3 regions of the Bradyrhizobium sp. Leo114 genome follow, and region 1 is predicted to be linked to each of the others. Evidence: predicted binding sites of a transcription regulator. Region 1 holds the regulator's gene; each other region holds the start of a gene.

Region 1 (7,402 bases):
CACAGCACGGACGGCGAAGTCGTGTGGTCCTGGCGCCCCGACGCTGGCGCTAAGTTTCGTGCGAACACATTCGCACTAGACGACGGTGGCAAGAAAGCTCGGTCACCGGGGAGAGTACGAAGTAAGCCGTAACACCATCGCGCAGGGAAAGCCGGAATGCTTCGGTTGAACCTGTGGTCCTACTCCCGTGCTTTTTGTTGCACGGGACCCATGGGTGCAACCGGCACCCGGCTTTCCCTGCGCCCTCTGTTCGATGAGAGGGCCGAGAGTAACGCAAAGCTCGGGCGAACAACGCCGCGAGAATGCGGACTCACATCCTCATGCTGTTTGAAAGTTGAATCAGAACCCATCCCCGTCATTGCGAGCGCAGCGAAGCAATCCATCGCGCCACTTGCGGAGAAATGGATTGCTTCGCTGCGCTCGCAATGACGGTGGAGAGAGCGTTTCCCCAGGACTACGGTCGTAGGATGGGTAGAGCGAAGCGAAACCCATCATTCGCACCGCTTGCTCCATCGCGATGGGTTTCGCTTCGCTCTACCCATCCTGCAGGCCCGCGAACGAAGACATTGCCGCCCCCTTGGGATTTTCGTACACAACCGTCGCCATGACCCAACCGTCCCTTTCCCCCGGCTCCGCCGATGTCCTGTTGTTCGACCTCGGCCGCGTCGTGCTCGATATCGATTTCGGCAAGGTGATGACCACCTGGGCCGGCCATGCCGGCTGCGAGCCCGGCGAGCTCGCCACCCGCTTTGTCATGGACGAGAGTTACAGACATCACGAGGTTGGCAAGATCGATGACGCCGCCTTCTTCGCAGGCCTGCGGCAGTCGCTCGGCATCAGCATCTCCGACGCCCAGTTCCTGGAAGGCTGGAACGCGATCTTCGCCGGCGAGATGCCGGGAATCGCCGAGCACCTGGCGCGCGCCAAGACGCGTCTGCCGCTCTATGCGTTCTCGAATACCAATCCGCCTCATATCGAGCATTTCTCGACAGCCTATTCGGACGTGCTCGGCCACTTCCGTCAGATCTTCTTCTCCTCCACGATCGGGCTACGGAAACCTGACGCGGACGCCTATGATTACGTGATAAAGGCGATCGGCGTGCCGGCTTCGCGCATCGTGTTCTTCGACGATTCCGCCGAGAACATCCGCGGCGCACGGGCGATGGGCCTCGCAGCCATTCACGTCACATCACCGGATGATGTGACGAACGCGCTTCTCGCCCTCGGAATTTAGGAGTTGCCCGTGGCCTTGATGCCGGTCGCCGATGCGCTTGCCGCGGTTCTCGCCGGCGCGGAACCTTTGCCGGAAGAGATGGTCGCACTCGATGCCGCCTATCACCGCACGCTTGCCCGTGACGTCGCGGCAAAGCGTACTCAGCCGCCACTGGCGATGTCGGCGATGGATGGCTATGCGGTGCGATCCGCCGATGCCGCCGACTTGAGCGCGCGGCTGAAGGTGATCGGCGAAGTCGCCGCGGGCCGGCCGTTCGATCGGGAACTTGGTCCGCGGGAAGCGGCACGGATCTTCACCGGAGGCGTCATTCCCGCCGGCGCCGATGCGGTCGTGATCCAGGAGGACACCCGGGTCGATGGCGATCACATCACCATCACCGAGGCCGCTGTCGCCGGGCGGCATATCCGGCCCGCCGGCGTCGATTTCCGCGAGGGTGACGTGCTGCTGAGGCGCGGAAGCCGGCTGACCGACCGCGCGCTGTCGCTGGCGGCGTCGATGAACTATCCGGAACTCCCCGTGCGGCGCCGACCCAAGGTCGCCGTGCTCGCGACCGGCGACGAACTCGTGATGCCGGGCACCTCTCCGGGTCCAGGCCAGATCGTCTATTCCAACGGCTATGCGCTGCGGGCGATGGCGCGTGCAGAAGGCGCTGAAGCGATCGATCTGGGGGTCGCCGCCGACACGGTTGCCGCCACCACCCACGGCATACGCCGCGCGCATGCCGCGGGCGCCGACATCCTCATCACCACCGGCGGCGCCTCGGTCGGCGACCATGACCTCGTGAAGCCGTCGCTTGAGGCCGAGGGCGTGACCATGGCGTTCTGGAAGATCGCGATGCGGCCGGGCAAGCCGATGATGCATGGCCGGCTCGGCGCGATGCGAGTGATCGGCCTGCCCGGCAATCCGGTGTCGTCCTATGTCTGCGCCTATCTGTTCCTGGTGCCGTTGATTCGGGCCCTGCTCGGCCGCTCGGCGATTCATCACGTGACGGAAAGCGCCCTGCTCGGCCGCGATCTCGCCGCCAACGATCAGCGCGAAGATTATCTTCGTGCGCTACTCGAAGAGCGCGACGACGGCACGCTGATCGCAACGCCGGTCACCAAGCAGGACAGTTCGCTGCTTGGGAATCTCACTGCGGCGCAGGCACTTGTGATCCGTCCGCCATTCGCGCCGGCCGCAGCAAAAGGCGCGCCTTGCGACATCCTCCGATTGCCTGAATGACGCTGCGACCAACACCTGCCGGAGCATCTCTGGTCGCGTTCACCAGAAATTAAGTGGTTGCGGAACACATATCGAACATATAGTGTCCGTTCATGATTTGTTTCGAAACTCGCTGTCTACGAATGGGAGTGCGTGACTCCCGAGATCAGCTCTTCTCAAGTCTCGGATCGAACGACGCTACCAACCGGGGGAATGCTCGCGATGCTTACGCGCAAACAGTATGAACTTCTGCGTTTCATCAACGAACGGCTGAAAGAGGCCGGCGTGCCTCCTTCCTTCGACGAGATGAAGGACGCGCTCGACCTGCGCTCGAAGTCCGGCATCCACCGCCTGATCACGGCGCTGGAGGAACGGGGCTTCATCCGCCGCCTGCCGAACCGCGCCCGCGCGATCGAGGTGATCAAACTGCCTGAGCTCTCCGCCGCCGGCAACGGCCGCCGCGGCTTCACGCCGAGCGTCATCGAGGGCACGCTCGGCAAGCGCACGACCAGCGCGGCCGTGGCCGAAGACGATGGCAACCGTCCCGTCGCCGTTCCCGTGATGGGCCGGATCGCGGCGGGTACGCCGATCGAGGCGCTGCAGACCCGCAGCCACACCATCAGCGTGCCGCCCGACATGCTCGGCTCCGGCGAGCATTATGCGCTCGAGGTGCGCGGCGATTCCATGGTCGAGGCCGGCATCCTCGACGGCGACATGGCGCTGATCCAGCGTAACGACACCGCCAACACCGGCGACATCGTGGTGGCGCTGATCGATGAGGAGGAAGCGACGCTGAAGCGCTTCCGGCGCCGCGGCGCGTCAATCGCGCTTGAGCCTGCCAATGCGGCCTACGAAGTCCGCATCCTGCCGCCGAACCGGGTGCGGATCCAGGGCAAGCTGATCGGGCTTTATCGCAAGTACTGAGCCGACGAGGACGCAGCAGCTCGTCTGGTACTTTGGTGGGTGATCTGCCCTCAAGGACACTGACAAGAACGATTTAGAGTGATTAGAATAAGAGCCCCGGTAAGTTCGCCGGGGCACTCTCGGTGCAAGGAGATGTGCGGCAGCGCCTCCTATCGTGTTTGTGAACGGCTAGAGGGCGCGGGCCGTACAAATGCCAAGAACGGAGCAGAGGCTTATAAGTTATCGTCCACTCTGATAGAGGCCTGCGCCTCTTCCCAGGCCGGGTCGGCTATCTCGAATGAGGAGCAATCCGATGTGTGACTATAGCCTGCATGCCGTGGCGACGCGTCCCGCCCAGGTTGGAGAGACGCTTATCACCACCACCTTCCGCGGTACCTCGACCCGCGGCTTCGCTTCGGAAAGCGATCCGACGGTCGCAGTCTGCATGCTTCCCGGGACCGAACTCGCGTTCGCCGATAACGTCCGCTACGACAATCGCTGGATCTGGACCAAGACGACCGGCTTCCGTGTCGGCAAGTTCAACCAGATCGATGCGCATATTCGGGATCGTCATCACGACGCGATCGACTTCCCCGATGGCAGCCATGTGCTGGTGACCCAGCTCTGCGAAGGGCAGCGGGCGACCGTGCTGCAATTGCCCGTGACGCATCATGTTGCAGAGCCGGCACCGAAGGCGGTCGACCAGCGCCCCGCGCCGAACCCGCTGTTCATCGGCTGAGAGCTTCGGGCAGCGTGCGCCGCCGGTCTCGGCCGGCGGGACGTTGCCGCGGGTGAAAAGCAAAGTATTCGAGCGGCCCCGGAGGCCATCCCGGGGCAGATGTGGTTTTGTTGAACTATTCGCAAGGGGCATGATCGGTGGTCACCAAGATCACATGGCAAAAAGCCGGACGGGTGGCCCAGCCCGGCCGATACATGTTCAGGTTCGGCTGGCTCACCGTCGCAGCGGAAGATCTCGCGATCTGGGAGCGATTTCCGGATGCGAGCTTCACGCTCGTGCAAGTGCCGTCGCATTCGGGCGGTCCCGACGAATTTCGGCTCGGCGCCTTCGAGCTGCCGGCCAACGCCGGTGGAGATTGACGGGAGCGCTCAGTCTTCCGGCTGCAGGTCGGACTCGGACGGGGTCGCATCGATGGCGCGCGGCGCGGGTGCCCCTTGGATCCGGATCGTGGTCTCGGGTTCGCCTTCGCCTGACACCGCAGGCGACCACGGCCGGTCGAGGCCGGCGGGCTTGACCGCATCGATGACGAAGCCGTTCCGGTTCCGCCGCAGCGCCAGCCCGCCCTGCCGCCGCAGGCGCTCGGCATCGATGACCGCCGCCGCACAGCCTTGTGGCACCGGCCGTGCGGTCACGATCAGCACCGCCCGTTCGCAATCGTCCGCGAGCGCCTCGGATCGCTGCGTGAGCGCGATGAACGCGCCACCGGCCACAGAGGTCACGCAGCCGCTCTCATCGCAGGACACGCCCTCCGTGAGCGAAGGATCGCTCGCGCTGCGGGCATCGGCATCCGCGGCAAGCCACTCCTTGGCGAGAAACGCGTCCTTCGCGGTCCGCATCAGGTGCAACCGCCCGTCACCGCCGCGAACGGCGACATTGCGGCCGTCGCCGGAAATCAGGATGTCGGGTTGCGGCGCCCTCACCGCCCAGACCACCGCAATGAGAAGCACCGCCGCGCCGGCGAAGCGCAGCGGCGTGCGCAACAGCCCGAGCAGGATGACGCCCAGGCTCGCGGCGATCAGCGGGCCGATCCCGAACGCACTGACGTGGCCGACTGCGCCCGGCAGCGCGGCGACCCATTGCGCAACCACGATCATCCAGTCGATGCCGCTGCCCATGATCGCCCAGAACACGCCATCGAAGCCGAACGGCATCGCCAGCAGGCCAAGCAGCCCAGCCGGCATCACCAGCGCCGACACCACCGGCATCGCCGCCAGATTGGCAAGCACGCCGAAGGGCGCCACCCGATGGAAGTGAAAGGCGGCATAGGGCGTGGTCGCCAGCCCCGCTACCAGCGAGGCCAGCAGCAGCATCGCAATCTCGCGCCCGCCCCACAGCGCGATCCGCGCGGTCGCGGAATGATCGGGCGCGGCAAACAGATGCGGCATGCCAATCTGCACCAGCGCCACCAACCCGAGGGTGGCCGCAAACGACATTTGAAAGCTCGGATGAACCAGCGCTTCCGGTGCGATCGCGAGCACGATCATGGCCGCGACTGCGAGCGTCCGGAACGTCACCGCGCGGCGGTCCACCATGACGGCGATCAGCACCACCGCAGTCATGAAGAACGAGCGCTGCGTCGCGACCTCCGCTCCCGACAGCAGCAGATAGAAGGCGGCAGCGACCAGCGCCGCCGCGGCGGACCATTTCTTGATCGGAAAGCCCACAGTGAGCACCGGGAACAGTGCGAGCAAGGCGCGGACTGCGAAGAAGACCACGCCCGCGACCACCGCCATGTGATAGCCCGAGATCGAGAGTACGTGGCCGAGCCCCGAGATGAACATCGCATCATTCACCGGCTCGGAGATCGCATCGCGCCGGCCGGTCAGGAGTGCGGTCGCGATCGCGCGATTGTCGCCTTCGAGCACGTTGCGGATCCGCGCATCGATCGCATCGCGCATGCCTTGCATGAACGCCGCATAGCGCAGCGCAAATCCGCGGCCTTCCGGCGACGCCGTCGTCTTGATCGCGCCGAGTACGAAACCGGAGGCGCCGATGCCCTGGAAATAGAGATCGCGGCTGAAATCGTAGCTGCCGGGCCGTAAGGGAGCGAGCGGCGGCTGCAGCCGTGCCTTCAATTCGACGAAGCTGCCGACGTCAGGGGCAGTGCCCTTCTTCACCGACAGCCTGACACGCTCGAGCTTCGGCGCGCCGCGCTGGCTTTCGATGCTCGCGACGCGCAGCACGAAACGGTCGGTACGCTCGCGGATGTCACGTGTCTCGACAAATCCGGTGAGCGACACCGAAAACATCGGCCGCGCCAGCACGCCATGTGCGACCCGCGCGGTGCGCCAGGTGGCAACCGCAAAACCCGTCGCAACGGCGGCAATGATGACGGCGGCAGCGAACGCCTGCCGCCGCCTGAGCAGGAACGCGACAGCGCATAGCGCGATAGCCACGATGACCGCGACCGACAGCACTGGCTCATGGTCGGCGGCGAAGTAAAGCGCGATGCCGCAGCCGAACGCGACCGGCACCCAGGGCAGAAGCCGTCCGGCGCCCGCTTCCGCCCGGACCCACTGGCGCAACGTCTCGACGATTGGCGGCCAGGCGCCGACGCCGATCGGGGCATAACCACCCGCCGGCGCCACCGCCTCGCGGGGCGGCCAGGTGCCGGCATAGCCGCGCCTGCCGCCCGGCGTCCTGCCCTCGTCCGACATCCTGCGCCCTGGAGTATTCCTGCTTCAACAAAGCTACCGGAACCGGGTATCCGCGGGATAGCGGAACAGATGCGGAATACGGAGGAAAGGACGCCCTGCCGGCGCGTATCCGATGTTAGCGCTCCAAGCCCGATTGAGCCGAAAGTCTCATAAGGCCACAGTCCCATTGAGGATTAGAGTACCGTCACGCCTCAACCCGGACAGATGGGAAAGAGGCAGTGGTGGCTCGCGGTTCGAAGACCGCTGGAGCCCTTCTCAGGTGGTTCAAGGCTTCCCTGAGACCGGCGTTGCGGACGCAACTCGCAAATCAGGCCTGTAGCGTCACGCATCACGCGCACTCCGCGAGCGAACAGAGCGCTGAAAAACGCGAGGAGAAGCCTTTGAACCAAAGGAGCAGCACATGGCAATTCAAGTACCGAGCGATTTTCGCCGGGTGATCGTTGCCGCGTCGGTCGGAAACATCATCGAATGGTATGACTTCTATATCTTTGGCAGCCTGGCCGCCGTTCTGTCGGTCAAGTTCTTCGAACAATCCCACCCCGTCGCAGCCCTGCTGAGCACGATCGCCCTGTTCACTGCAGGATTCCTGATCCGTCCGCTCGGAGCATTCCTCTTCGGATGGATGGGCGACCGGGTCGGCCGCAAGTACACGTTCCTCATCACGCTCAC
Region 2 (7,402 bases), on a different contig from region 1:
ATGCCTCCTATTGCAGGGGTTGGAGGATTGATCTCAGCTGATCGCGTCTTCGGCTTAATTGAGCGTGATTTTCTCAGTTCAGACATATACCGCGCGATTGCGGCGGCTCTGAAGCCTGAAAGATCGCCTGATCTGAGCGCTCATCGGATCCTATTGGAGTTGGCGAAAGGGCCTGATGGGACAGTTCGACTAATTACGACGAATTTTGATCTCTTGTTCGAGGATTGCGATCCTGCCATTCCGTTTTCAAAACCGCCGCGTCTTCCAGATCCGCTGCGCAGCGACGAATTCGGTGGCATCATACATTTGCATGGGCATGTTACCAGTGACTACGGCGATGCAGCAGGCGATGGATTTGTTATATCAAGTGCAGAGTTTGGACGCGCTTATCTTTCGGATCGTTGGGCCGCCGATTTCATCAGGACTGTCCTAGAGCGCTTTTTTGTCGTGTTTGTGGGATACTCGGCCGATGATCCGCCGATGCAGTATTTGCTGGAAGCCCTGAACCGCTCGCCAGGCTCTCTGAGCGGCGTGTATGCCTTCCAATCCGGTGCCTACGAGGAAGCCGAAGCAAGGTGGGTACAGAAGGGGGTCCGGCCCATTGTTTACGAGGAATCGCGAACGCATGCCGCACTTTGGGACACGCTAGGCCTTTGGGCGGAAAGGGCGCGGAGTCCAAGCGTGTGGTATGATAAATTATTCGCTCAAGCGAGTGTTGGCCCGGAAAAATGTGAGCCGCACATACGGGGACAAATTGCTCATGTAGTTTCAACACTGGAAGGTGCGAAGCGTGTCGCGCTCGCGTCCCAGCCGCTGCCGGCCGATTGGCTGTGCACGTTTGATCCGTACATCCGATACGCAAAGCCAGGTCGCATTGGCTCCCTAATGGAGGTCGGGCCGCATTTCGATCCGTTTATGGCGTATGGGTTAGATAGCGACCCGGTGCCCGCGAAGATTGATCCGGACAGCACCGTCTTCGAAAAGCGAGACATTCCAGCAAATGCTTGGAGTGCTTTTGCACTTACTCGGCCAGACCGTCAGAATCTTGGAGAAGATCAGGTCTCAGCACTGCGGGGCCACTGGGCAGTCAACGCTCCACGACTTGCTGCTCGCGTCGGATACCTGGGGCGTTGGCTTCAACGAGTTGCGCATCAGCCGGCAGCGGTTTGGTGGGCTGCGTCACAAAAGGGTCTGCATCCGGATATTCAACGTCAGATCGAATCTAAGATCGGTGACGCCAACGATGAATCATCATCCGCAGTCAGGGCCGCATGGCGTTATCTCATAGATACTTGGAAACATGCGGGGAGCGAGCATTCTGAGGATTGGTACCACCTACTCGAGATAATTAAACTTGATGGTTGGGATGCTGCGGCTGTTCGGGACTTTGCAAAAACTCGCCGTCCGCGACTGAAGGTGGAAAGAGCTTTCTCTGGATCGCCTCGCGCTCCGGATTCTTCAAGCGAAGAATTAGAAAACTTACTGCACTTGGATGTGGAATACCTACACCATGGTGACGAGGTAGTAGCCATCCCTGCGGAATTCCTTCCGTCTCTTCTGAGAGAATTGCGGAACAATCTGGAGCTTGGGTCGGCTCTAGAAGAGGAGCTGGGTGGATACGGCCTTCATATGCTTGAGTCGATCAATGCCGATACCGAAGAGGACGAGTCGGAGCGGTCTTATAAATCAGGCATTAACATTCTGCTTTTTGAGTATATCGAACACTTTCGCCGCCTTTTAGAGATCGATGCACCAGCAGCCGAACGAGAAATCCGTGCTTGGCGCGACGCCGCGGGTCCCATCGCTGCACATATAAAGATTTGGTCTTGCGGTGATTCGCGTCTGGTAAGCCATGGAGAATTCGCGGAGGTCTTAAGAACGATCTCGCGGGAGGAGTTTTGGTATAGCTCGCATCAACGCGATTTACTTTTCGCTCTCAGGAATCGATGGAACGAGCTTGGCGTTCGAACAAGAATCTCAATAGAACGGCGGCTGCTCCAGGGTCCCGGACGATGGAAGAGAGCGACGGTCAGCGATTTTAAGAAAGCAAGAGCCAGTGCCATTTTGAATCGTATTTATTGGCTCGTTTCCAACGGTTGCAGCTTCACATTCAATCTGGATGCAACTACTAGGCAGTTACGGGAAGATTATCCCGAATGGCAGGCGGAGTGGGCTTCTAGCGCAACTTTTTCGACGGCTATACGTACGGGATGGGTGGGGACGGACACAAGGAGCGATGAGTTACTAGACTTACCATTGGCAGAAATTTTGGATGCAGCTGCCAAATTGTCCGGAAGATCGCAAGAACGATTTGTGGAGCGAGATCCTTATGCTGGATTTTGTGCACTGAAGCCCATCCGCGCGTTTTCAGCTTTGACCATTGCAGGTAAGACAGGAAAGTACCCTAGGAATTTCTGGCAAACCTTCTTGAATGCCGACGGCAGAAAGCAGGATCGATTTCGATTGGTACTTCTCATCGTAAGTCGATTAGGGCGGATACCTGATGATTATCTGAATGATCTTCTTCGGCCAGTGACGGACTGGCTGCTTCGTGTCCACAAAACGTTGCTGCCTAGAGGCCGTAACTCATTTGATCTCCTCTGGAGACGGCTTGTTAGTTTGTTGGAGCAGCGCCCCGACTTCGGCGAGAGCTCAATTGTTAGAGGAAGTCAGCCGCCCGACTGGGTAACGGAGGCGCTAAATTCTCCAATCGGGCATCTAGCGCAGATTCTATTGGCGGACCCTGCAGTAAGCAGACTCAAGGGTGGCGAGCAATTTCCGGATCGGTGGAAGGGGCAAGCCAATGAGCTGCTGTCTCTAAGAGGGGAGGGGCGCCCTCGTGCGTTGGCAATTCTTTGTCATAACCTAGCTTGGCTGTTCAGCGTAGATCCGCAGTGGGTAACGCAGTCGATCTTGCCTGCAATGGAACGACAAGACCATAACGGCGACGCGTTCTGGGCAGGGTTCTTCTGGGGTGCAAAAGTGCCCCAGGCGCAGCTTTTTGTTCGGATGAAACCTTCATTACTAGGCTTAGCTCACAAAGGTTCTTACACGCGACGAAGGCATGCGGAGGTATTGGCTGGCATTGTCTTAGCCGGTTGGGGAAGCAGAGCCGGCGAAAACGAAACGCGACTGATAACCGATGCCGAAATGACGGCCGTGCTAGCGGATGCCGACGATGATTTTCGGACGCAAGTGCTTTGGCACCTAGAGCGGTGGTCCAGGGAGCCTGGGTCTCGCTGGAGAGACGATGCGGTCACGCTATTAGCGCAGGTTTGGCCAAAGCAGATAGTGGCTAAGACGCCGAGAGTCTCCGCAAGGCTCGCTGAATTGGCTTTCGCGCAGGGAGAGCGTTTTCCGCTCTACGCCAGCTATATCCTGCCTCTAGTTGGCCCTGTCGACCAAGATTTCATCAACCTCCCGGCCCTCAGACGAAACAAGCACAATCTGGTTGATGAATTTCCCGAGCAAACGCTTGCTATTCTTCACGGCATTCTGGCTGACGATGCCAGACAGTGGCCTTACGGGGTATCAGAGGTTCTTGATCGCATTGGCACGACTGCGCCAAATCTGCTGACCGACCGTCGTTTGATTAAGCTGAACCGAATTCGAAATTCGTTCTAGGTGCCTGAAGTATCGTTAGAGGTCCCCGCAAGAATGCAAAACGGCCGGGTCTTTCGACCCGGCCGTTTAAACTCTCAACTCGCTACTCTGATACAGCGAGTCTCAGCTCGCCTTCTGCTCCGCAGCCGCTGTCCGCTTCTTCTCGATCTGGCGCTTCAGGTCGAGCGCGCGGGGCGAGAGGTTTGCGGCGCTCGCCTTCAAGAGGAACGCGTCGAGGCCGCCGTTGTGATCGACGCTCTTCACCGCGTTCGAGGAGACGCGCAGGCGGATGTTGCGGCCGAGCGATTCCGACTGGAAGGTAATATTGCAGAGGTTCGGCAGGAAGCGCCGCTTGGTCTTGATGTTCGAGTGGCTCACCTTGTGGCCCACTTGCGGGCCCTTGGCCGTCAGTTCACAGCGCCGCGACATTGTTCAAATCCTCTTCCATCCCTGCTAAACCAACAGCGCGCGCCGCGCGCGGCGGGGGTCTAAACCTACGTCCATTTTCCAGGAACCGCGGACGTATAGGGGGTGAGGTGCAAAGCGTCAAGGTTTTATCGGGTTTAGAGCCACTTTCCCTGGTTCCGAAACCCTCAAATTCGGCGCGTTTTCCTCGCGCGAACGGTAAAACCTTATGGCACGCAAAACCGGCACGTTCACAAGGCCGTTCAGCGGGTTAACACACCATATAAAGGGCGTATTCAGGCTGGTTAAGTGGTTCCGTATTCGCCCGCGTTGCTTGCCGGTCATTTCTCCCTAGATGATCTTTCGGCGCCGACGACAGGATCGTTAAGTTTGTGAGCATTTTCAGCAGTTTTCTGCCCTCAGTGAGGGAATCCTGGCTGTTGTGCGCCGGCGCGCTGTTCCTGATGTTGCCGGAGGGCGCGCTCGCGCAGGGCCGGCTGGATGCGCAGTATGAGGCCTCGCTGGCCGGTATTGCCGTCGGCAAGGGAAGCTGGACCATCGAGATCGGTGACGACACCTTTTCCGCGATCGCGCAGGGCGGCACTTCCGGGCTGCTCAAGGCATTTGCTGGCGCCGGCGGGGTGGGCGGATCCCAGGGGCGCGTGGTCAATGGCGCGCTGGTGGCGGCGGGCTACACCGTCAACTACAACAGCTACAAGAAATCCGAGATCATTCGGATGGCGCTCAGTGGCGGCAGCATCAAGGAAACCGTGATCGAGCCGGAACCGCCGGTTGATCCGAACCGGATCCCGGTCACCGAGGCCCACAAGAAGAACGTGTTCGATCCGATGACCGGCTCGCTGCTCCGGGTGCCGGGCACGGGCGAACTGATGAGCCCGGATAGCTGCCGCACCAGCGCGGGCATTTTCGACGGCCGGCTGCGCTACGATTTGAAGCTCGATTTCAAGCGCGTGGAGATGGTCAAGGCGGAGAAGGGCTATCAGGGCCCGGCGCTGGTCTGCGCGATCTATTTCACGCCGATCGCGGGCTATATCCCCGACCGTCCGGTGATCAAGTACCTCGCCGAAGCGCGCAACATGGAGATCGCCTTCGTGCCGATCGCGGGCACGCGCATCCTGATCCCGTTCCGCGTCAAGATTCCGACGCCGTTCGGGCTCGCCATGCTGGAGGCGACGTCGTTCGTGACGTCGGCCACGCCGCCGCGGGTGGCGAAGACGCAGTGAGGTCGTGCTCCGTCATTCCGGGGCGATCCGAAGCATCGAGCCCGGAATCCATTTCTCCTCCGGCGCATGCGGCCCGATGGATTCCGGGCTCGTCCTGCGGACGCCCCGGAATGACGGAGAGGGCGTGAATTCTGTTGACTCTTGGCCGCTTCTGATTCGACTCCGGCTTTAACAATTTCGCTGTCATCGTGATCGCTGCTAAACCCGATTTGGTGCTGGAACTGAAATGCCGACACGAGATGTTGCGGTGAACGGAGGAGAACACAGGTGGAGTCAGCGATTCGGCCGCGATTCGTTCTCAACTCGTTCCGAAGCTTAAGCGGCGGCATCCGCCGTGTAGCAATCTGAGACAATTTTCCTAGTCGCGCTTTCTTTCATCTCCAAGAAAAGCATCAAGAAAAGCACCTCGAAATCATGGCTCTTTCCTCTCCTCCCTTCGCCCATGAGCGCGCGCCCGGCGCCGGCGTCACGGCTGTGCTCGGGCCGACCAATACTGGCAAGACGCATCTGGCCATCGAGCGCATGCTTGGGCATTCGTCCGGGCTGATCGGGCTGCCGCTGCGGCTCTTGGCGCGTGAGGTCTACAATAAGATCGCCGATCGCGCTGGGCCTGAGAGCGTCGCGCTGATCACCGGCGAGGAGAAGATCAAGCCGAAGTCGCCGCGCTTCTGGGTCTCGACGGTCGAGGCGATGCCGCGCGATCTCGATGTCTCGTTCCTTGCGGTCGACGAGATCCAGATCGCGGCCGATCTCGAGCGCGGGCATGTCTTCACCGACCGTATCCTCAATCGGCGCGGGCGCGACGAGACGCTGCTGCTCGGGGCTGCGACGATGCGTCCCATCATCGAGCGGCTGTTGCCCGGCGCCTCCATCATCACAAGGCCCAGGCTCTCGACGCTCGAATTCGCCGGCGACCGCAAGATCACGCGGCAGCCGCGGCGCACCGCGATCGTCGCGTTCTCGGCGGACGAGGTCTATGCGATCGCCGAATTGATCCGCCGCCAGCATGGCGGCGCGGCGGTCGTGCTCGGCTCGCTCTCGCCGCGCACACGCAATGCGCAGGTCGCGATGTTCCAGAACGGCGACGTCGATTATCTCGTCGCCACCGACGCCGTCGGCATGGGGCTGAACCTCGACGTCGATCATGTCGCCTTTGCCTCCGACCGCAAATACGACGGCTATCAGTTCCGCCGTCTGACACCGGCCGAGTTCGCGCAGATCGCGGGCAGAGCTGGCCGCGCGACGCGCAATGGTACCTTCGGCACGACAGGACGCTGCGCGCCGTTCGAGCCGGAACTGGTGAACGCGCTGCAGAACCATACGTTTGACAGCGTGAAAATGCTGCAATGGCGCAACTCGAAGCTGGATTTCTCCTCGCTCGGCAGCTTGCAGGTCTCGTTGTCGCTGCCGCCGTCGCATGAAGTGCTGACGAGGGCGCCGATCGCGGAAGACATGCGCGTGCTCGACCACGCCGCGCGCGATGCCGAGGTGCGCGACATGGCGCATGGCGCTGTCGCCGTCGAGCGGCTATGGGACACTTGCCAGATACCCGATTACCGAAAGCTATCGCCCGCGGCCCATGCCGAGCTTGTGACCACGGTTTACGGCTTCCTGATACAAAAGGGGCGTATTCCCGATGCATGGTTTGCTGCCCAGGTCGATCAGGCCGACCGCGTCGACGGCGATATCGACACGCTGTCGGGCCGGATCGCTCAGGTGCGCACCTGGACCTTTGTGGCGAACCGGCCGGACTGGCTGTCCGATCCCGAACATTGGCAGGGGATCACGCGCGAGCTCGAAAATAAATTGTCCGATGCGCTGCATGAACGGCTCACGGAGCGTTTCGTTGATCGGCGTACCAGTGTATTGATGCGCCGCCTGCGGGAGAACTCTGTTTTGAATACTGAAATCGGCAAGACCGGCGAAGTCATCGTCGAGGGGCATGTGATCGGCCGGCTCGACGGATTCACTTTTGCGCCTGACGCGGCGGAAGCGGGCTCAGATGCCAAGGCGCTGCAGGCCGCAGCCCAGCAGGTGCTGGCGCGCGAGATCGATACGCGGGCCGAGAAACTGAGCGCCGCGCCGGACGAAACCTTCGTGCTAACCTCCGACGGTACTATCCGCTGGACCGGCGATGCGGTGGCCAAACT
Region 3 (7,402 bases), on a different contig from region 1:
AAGAGGCGCAGGCTTCGCCGAAGCCGGGCAAGCCGATCCACGCTGGCGATGTGCTGTCGGGCGAGCTCAACACGCTGCGCGTCCGCGACATCAAGAAAGCCGGCAAGCGCACCGCGACCTATCAGTTGACCAGCGAACCGCGCCGCCTGCCGCCGCCGAACGGGCTGTGCAATCTCGAGACCGGTCCTGAGACGTTCCAGCTTGTCCCCGCCAATGACGCGCAGGCCGCGCAACTGAGGCCTTTTGTCGGCAAGGAAATCTCGGTGAAAGTCGACGAAGTCGCCTGCGCGGAAGAAGCGGGGCAGATGAGCGAGGCGGTCGTCACCAAGTGGAGCGTGGTGACGAAGCATTGAGGTTTGGCCTCGTAGCCCGGATGAAGCGAAGCGCAATCCGGGATCTTTACGAAACAACCTCGGGCTACGTTCTAAACCTTCACCGGCCCGAGTTCATCGAAATGCCCGCGGCGCTGCAGCCAGGCGAGCAGGATCAGGCTCGGGATCGCGACCAGCACGCAGATCGCGAAGAACAAGGGCCATCCTGTCGCCTTGGCGACGAAACCCGCGCCTGACGAGAGATAGGTGCGCCCCACCGCGGCAAGCGCCGTCAGCAGGGCATATTGCGTCGCCGTGTGCAGGGGATTGCGGCACAGCGCCGAGAGATAGGCGACGAAGATCACGGTGCCGATTGCGCTGGTGAAGTTCTCGCAGGTGATTGCGAGCGCCAGCGCCCACTGGTTGACGCCGACCAGCGCCAGCCAGGAGAAGGAGAGGTTGGCGAGCGCCTGCACGATCCCGCCGATCCACAGGCTGGTTGCCAGCGAATAGCGCCGCGCCACGAAGCCGCCCGCAAAGCCGCCGATCAGGGTGGCGGCCAATCCCACGCCTTTGACGATCGCGGCGTAGTCGACCTTGCTGAAGCCGATGTCGATCACGAACGGCGCCGTCATCGTGCCCGAGAACGCGTCGGTGAACTTGAACAGCACGACGAAGGCAAGCGCCGCAATGGCATCGCGCCGGCTCAGGAACTCGGAGAAGGCGCCGACCGCCGCATGGATCACGCGCGAGAACGCCGTTTGCGCGGCTGTGGCCGCTTCGGCGTCCTTTGACTGCGCCGGCTCGGTCGCAACCAAAGCGGTGATCATCCCGATCACGACGAGGGCGGCCATCGCGACATAGCCCCACATCCATGCCGCCGAGCGCACCACGCCCGCGCCCTCGAACCCGCTGACCATGAACAGCGCGCCGGCGGTCGAGACCAGCATGCCGATGCGATAGGCCGCGACATAAGAGGCCATGCCGGCGGCCTGCTCGCTCTCGGGCAGGCTCTCGACACGAAAAGCATCGACGACGATGTCCTGCGTCGAGGAGGTGGTGGCGACCAGCAGCGCGGCGAAGGCGGCGAACCAGGGCGAGCGCGCGGGATCGGCGATCGCGAGCAGCAGGATCGTGGTGATCAGCAGCAGTTGCGAGAACAAGAGCCAGCCGCGGCGCCGCCCGAAATGTCGCGTGAAGAACGGCACGTGCAGCGCATCGACCAGCGGCGCCCAGAGGAATTTCAGCGTGTAGGGCGTGCCGACCAGCGCCAGTAGGCCGATGGTGCCGAGATCGACGCCGACCTCGCGCATCCACACCTGCAGCGTCGACCCCGACAGCGCCAGCGGCAGGCCGGAGGAGAAGCCCAGCACCAGCACGATCAGGACGCGCGGCTGCAGATAGACGGCAAGGCTGTCGCGCCAGGAGGTGGCGGCAGGCTCGGCTTTCTCGGTCGCGGCGGCTGTCGCTTCAGGCGCGGTCATGGAGCCCTGTTAGCAGATTCGACAGGAAAATCCGCCCCGCAAGCGTGGCAATTGTAGGATGGGTAGAGCGCAGCGAAACCCATCGCGTCCCCGCGGCGGTGGTATTGATGGGTTTCGCTGCGCTCTACCCATCTTACGGCGGGCTACTCCCCCGCCTGCAGCTTGGGCGGGGCGGGGAACAATTCGGGTCTTCCGCTGGTCACGATCCGCGGCAGTTCCACCGGGGCGTCTGACTTGCTGAAATCGAGTTCCTCGATCCGGCCGGCGCGCTTTTCGATCTTGTCGGCGGAGATCAGGATCTGGCGTACGTCCTCGTTCACCTGCGAGAAATGGTTCTGCAGCTTGAGCACGCGGTCGCGCAGCCGCGACAGATCGTCGCCGAGCTTGATCACCTCGGTGCGGATCTGGTCGGCTGCATCGCGCATCCGTGCGTCCTTCATGATCTGCTGCATCACCTGGATCGCGAGCATCAATAGCGACGGCGACACCAGCACTACGCGGGCGCGGTAGGCCTTCTGGATCACATCGTCGAAGCCGTCATGGATCTCGGCATAGACCGACTCGGACGGCACGAACATCAGCGCGGTGTCCTGGGTCTCGCCGGCGATCAGGTATTTCTCCGCGATGTCGCTGACATGCTTCATCACGTCATTGCGTAGGCGTTGGCTGGCAATCTTGCGTTCCTCATCGCTGCGTGCGTCGTGCAGCGCGGTCATCGCCTCCAGCGGGAATTTCGCGTCGATGCAGAGCGGGCGCTGGTCCGGCAGGAACACCACGCAGTCCGGCCGCTTGCCGCTCGAGAGCGTGAACTGGAATTCGAAGGAGCCCTTCGGCAGTCCGTCCTGGACGATCGCCTCCATCCGCGCCTGGCCGAAGGCACCGCGCGACTGCTTGTTGGCGAGCACGTCGCGCAGCGTCGTCACCTGCGTCGTCAGGTCGGTGAGGTTTTTGTGCGCGTTGTCGATGATGCCGAGCCGTTCATGCAGATGGCGCAGGCTGTCCATCGTGTGGCGCGTGGTCTGTTCCATGGATTGGCCGACGCGGTGGGTGACCGAATCCAGCCGCTCGTTGACGGCGCGTGCCATCTCGGCCTGGCGGCCGGCGAGCGCCTGCGTCATCGCATCGACCCGGCCGCTCGCCTCGCTCTGGGCGCGCAGCACCTCGCTCAGCCGCTCTTCCAGCTCATCGGCGCGGATGGTCTGCGCGACAGCCAGTTCCGCGCCGCGCCGGGAGGACCGCGCGATCACGATGGCGATCGTCAGCAGCAGGACGAGCGCGAGCACGCCGAACGCAACCAAGGCGTCCGCGACGCGGACCGGCCAGTCGCCGACCATGAAGAGAATCTCGCTCATGCAAGCGCTATAGCCGATTCGCAGGCGACTGCGAACGAAAGTGGAACATTTATGGTTAACAAGCCGTGAAGATTCGTGGTTAAGAAAAGCAGAAGAATCATGGTTAAGGCCGTCTTAACCGGTTCCGGATCGCATTGACCGCGGCATATCAAGCGCTTAAATCGCCCGCCATGGCCTTGAGAGAAATCATCATCCTGCCGGACAAGCAATTGCGGCTGGTTTCCAAACGCGTCGAAAAGATCACGCCTGAGATCCGCAAGCTGATCGACGACATGTTCGAAACCATGTACGAGGCGCCCGGCATCGGGCTGGCCGCGATCCAGGTCGCGCAGCCGCTACGGCTGGTCACCATGGATCTCGCGAAAAAGGACGAGAACGGCGAGACCACGCCGAAGCCGCGCGTGTTCATCAACCCGGAGATCATCTCGGCGTCCGAGGAGAAGTCGGTCTACGAAGAAGGCTGTCTGTCGATCCCCGAATATTACGAGGAGGTCGAGCGGCCGGCGCGGGTGCGCGTGCGCTTCACCGACATCGACGGCAAGGTGCATGAAGAGGACGCCGAGGGCCTCTACGCCACCTGCATCCAGCATGAGATCGACCATTTGAACGGCATCCTGTTCGTGGACTATCTGTCGAAGCTGAAACGCGACCGCGTGCTGAAGAAGTTCGCCAAGGCCGCCAAGCGCGCGGTGGAGTAGGTTACAATCTCTCCGCCGTCATGGCCGGGCTTGTCCCGGCCATCCACGTCCTTGGTCGGCGACAGGCAAGACGTGGATGCCCGGGACAAGCCCGGGCATGACGGAGAAAACTGAACCATTTGAAGTGTGACCAATGCCGCTCCGCCTGATCTTCATGGGCACGCCCGATTTCGCCGTGCCGACGCTGCTCGAGCTGGCCGGCCACGGCCACGAGATCGCTGCCGTCTATACCCGTGCGCCGAAGCCGGGCGGGCGCCGCGGCCTGCAACTGCAACCGACGCCGGTTGAGCAGGAGGCGCGGCGGCTCGGCATTCCCGTGCTGACGCCGAAGACGTTGAAGACACCGGAAGCGCTGGAGGAATTTCGCGCGCATCAGGCGGATGCGGCCGTCGTGGTTGCCTATGGCATGATCCTGCCGCAGGCGATCCTCGATGCACCAAGGCTTGGCTGCTACAACCTGCACGCTTCGCTGCTGCCGCGCTGGCGCGGCGCCGCGCCGATCAACCGCGCCATCATGGCCGGCGATGCCGAGACCGGCGTGATGGTGATGAAGATGGATGTCGGCCTCGACACCGGCGATGTCGCGATGGCCGAGCGGCTTGCGATCACCGACCGGATGACGGCGGCCGATCTGCACGATGCGCTGGCGCCGCTCGGTGCCGACCTGATGGTGCGGGCGATGGCCGCGCTGGAACGCGGCGCGCTGCAACTGACCAGGCAGAGCGAGGACGGCGTCACCTATGCCGCCAAGATCGAGAAGGCGGAAGCGCGGATCGACTGGAACAGGCCTGCGCACGCCGTGCTGCGGCACATCCACGGCCTCTCCCCATTCCCCGGCGCCTGGGCCGAGTTGTCAGCCGATAGCGAACCGGTCCGCATCAAGATTCTTCGCTGCGAACTGGCGAGCGGCTCGGGCACATCCGGCACGGTGCTCGACGATAATCTCGCGATCGCCTGTGGCGAGGGCGCCATCCGCATTCTCGAGCTGCAGCGCGAAGGCAAGGCACGGATGAAGTCGGTCGACTTCCTGCGCGGCACGCCGCTGAAGGCCGGCGCGCGGTTCACTTAAGCCGTCATGCCCCGCTACAAGCTCACCATCGAATATGACGGCACACCGTTCTCCGGCTGGCAAATCCAGGAGACGGCGCCGACAGTGCAGGGCGCGCTGGAGGCCGCGGTGAAGGCGATGTGCGGTGAGGACGTGCGCGTCCATGGCTCCGGCCGCACCGATGCCGGCGTGCATGCGCTCGGACAGGTCGCCCATTGCGACATCGCAAAGCCGTTTCCGCCGGACCGCCTGCGCGACGGCCTGAACGCGCATCTGCGCCCAAATCCGATCGCGGTGCTCGCGGCCGAGATCGTGGCGGATGATTTCGAGGCGCGCTTCTCCGCGAAGAAGCGTCATTATCTTTATCGTATCCGGAGCACGCGCGCGAACCTCGCGCTCGACATCGGCCGCGTCTGGCGCGTGCCGCGCCGTCTCGATACGGACGCGATGCATGAAGCCGCGCAGCGCCTGATCGGCAAGCACGATTTCACGACCTTCCGCGACACCGAATGCCAGGCCAAATCGCCGCTGAAAACGCTCAACCAGCTTGACGTTACGCGCAGCGGCGATGCGGTCAGCATCGTCACCTCGGCGCGCTCGTTCCTGCACAGCCAGGTGCGCTCGATGGTCGGCTCGCTGGTCTGGGTCGGCGAAGGCCGCTGGACCGCCGACGATCTCGCCGCAGCACTCGCCGCCCGCAACCGCGCCGCCTGCGGCCCGGTGGCACCGCCGGAGGGGCTCTATCTGGTGCGGGTGGAGTATTAGGGCCGACGCTACTCCGCCGTCATGGCCGGGCTTGTCCCGGCCATCCACGTGCGTCAACATGCGACCATGCGTGGGGGCTACGTCTACATTCTGGCAAGTGCACCGAACGGCATCCTGTGTGTCGGCGTGACGAACGATCTCGTTCGCCGCATCTACGAGCACCGAAACGGCTTGGTCCTTGGGTTCACCAAGAAATATTCGGTGAAGCGCTTGGTGTATTTCGAACGGTACGAAGACATCCAAACTGCCATCCAACGCGAGCACAATATGAAGCACTGGCCGCGCAAGTGGAAGGTTAGGCTGATCCTGGCCGGCAATCCCGAGTGGAATGATCTGTACGAGACGATCACCCAGTAGCGGGGCTTGTTGCTTCCCATTGTTGGTGAACTGCTTCCACCCGCGTCATGGCCGGGCTTGTCCCGGCCATCCACGTCTTTCTTTGTGGGAGGCTGGAGAAGGGCGTGGATGCCCGGCACAAGGCCGGGCATGACGATGGAGAGGTTACCAGGCGGAGAGGCGTGGATGGCCGGGACAAGCCCGGCCATGACGGCGGACTAGGGAGCTAAGGCCGAGGAAAGCCCCAGCGCTACCCAAAATACCTGTCCAGCACGCCGCGATAGACTTGCGTCAGTTTTTCCAGATCGGCGACCGGCGTGCGTTCGTTGATCTGGTGCATGGTCTGGCCGACCAGGCCGAATTCGATCACCGGGCAATAGCTCGAGATGAAGCGGGCATCCGACGTGCCGCCTGAGGTCGAAAGCTCCGGCTTGTGTCCCGTCACTGCTTCGATCGCTGCCACCGCAAGGTCGGTGAACGGGCCGGGCTTGGTGACGAACACGTTCGAGTTCGATGGCTCCCACACGATGCGGGCGCGGATCCGGTTGCCGCAGGCTTTGACGAGGCGTTCCTCCACCAGCTTGCGCAGGCTCTCCTGGGTGTGATTGTCGTTATAGCGGATGTTGAATTTCGCCCGCGCCTGGCCGGGGATGACGTTGCTCGCGGCATTGCCGACGTCGACGGAGGTGAATTCGAGGTTGGAGGCCTGGAATTGTGCGCTGCCGTTATCAAGCGGCTCGTCGCTCAGCGCCACGATCAACCTCGAGATGTCCGGCACCGGATTGGAGGCGCGGTGCGGATAGGCGACATGGCCCTGCACGCCCTCGACGTGGAGCGTGCCGGATTGCGAGCCACGGCGGCCGACCTTGATGGTGTCTCCGAGCACCTCGACATTGGATGGCTCGCCGAGCACGCAATGATCGAACTTTTCGCCGCGCTCGGCCGCCCACTTCAACAGCTTGATCGTGCCGTTGATGGAAACGTCCTCCTCGTCGCCTGTGATCAGGAATGAGATTGAACCCCTTGGCCTGCCGCCATTGTCCCTGAGATATTCGAGCGCCGCGGCGACGCTGCAGGCGATGCCGCCCTTCATGTCGACGGCGCCGCGGCCATAGAGGAAGCCGTCCTTCACCTCGCCGGAGAACGGGCCATGCGTCCAGGCAGACTCGTCGCCCGGCGGCACCACATCGGTATGGCCGGCAAAGGTAATGTGCGGCGCCTGATCGCCGATACGTGCATAGAGATTGTCGATGTCGGCGGTGCCGGGCTCGCTGAAGGTGACGCGGTGCACCTCGAAGCCGGCGGCGTTCAGGATGTTCTCGAGCACGCCGAGCGCACCGGCGTCGGCGGGCGTGACGGAAGGGCAGCGGACAAGGTCGCGCGTGATGGAGATGGCATCGGTCATGCT

What was found. Region 1 encodes LexA, which represses DNA repair genes until DNA is damaged. Its sites were predicted from a motif close to TGTTCNNNNTGTGTTCNG; they were not measured.
Region 2: ACZIRK_RS23805 (helicase-related protein) is a predicted target of LexA. The motif match lies at 5,546-5,563, and genes of this name have one in related genera.
Region 3: ACZIRK_RS38390 (DNA recombination protein RmuC) is a predicted target of LexA. The motif match lies at 3,178-3,195, and genes of this name have one in related genera.

Annotation. Positions count from the first base shown of each region.
Region 1 covers NZ_JBUYEN020000024.1:8,763-16,164, forward strand. Annotated here, with positions in the region: gene ACZIRK_RS26560 (HAD-IA family hydrolase) at 605-1,234, shown strand; gene ACZIRK_RS26565 (molybdopterin molybdotransferase MoeA) at 1,244-2,455, shown strand; gene lexA (transcriptional repressor LexA) at 2,657-3,358, shown strand; gene ACZIRK_RS26575 (hypothetical protein) at 3,651-4,076, shown strand; gene ACZIRK_RS26580 (hypothetical protein) at 4,214-4,435, shown strand; gene ACZIRK_RS26585 (ComEC/Rec2 family competence protein) at 4,445-6,733, opposite strand; gene ACZIRK_RS26590 (MFS transporter) at 7,134-7,402, shown strand, end outside.
Region 2 covers NZ_JBUYEN020000020.1:6,882-14,283, forward strand. Annotated here, with positions in the region: gene ACZIRK_RS23790 (SIR2 family protein) at 1-3,624, shown strand, start outside; gene rpmB (50S ribosomal protein L28) at 3,727-4,032, opposite strand; gene ACZIRK_RS23800 (DUF3108 domain-containing protein) at 4,473-5,252, shown strand; gene ACZIRK_RS23805 (helicase-related protein) at 5,667-7,402, shown strand, end outside.
Region 3 covers NZ_JBUYEN020000055.1:33,343-40,744, forward strand. Annotated here, with positions in the region: gene ACZIRK_RS38380 (hypothetical protein) at 1-353, shown strand, start outside; gene ACZIRK_RS38385 (AmpG family muropeptide MFS transporter) at 425-1,795, opposite strand; gene ACZIRK_RS38390 (DNA recombination protein RmuC) at 1,939-3,147, opposite strand; gene def (peptide deformylase) at 3,318-3,845, shown strand; gene fmt (methionyl-tRNA formyltransferase) at 3,979-4,914, shown strand; gene truA (tRNA pseudouridine(38-40) synthase TruA) at 4,921-5,658, shown strand; gene ACZIRK_RS38410 (GIY-YIG nuclease family protein) at 5,680-6,015, shown strand; gene dapE (succinyl-diaminopimelate desuccinylase) at 6,245-7,399, opposite strand.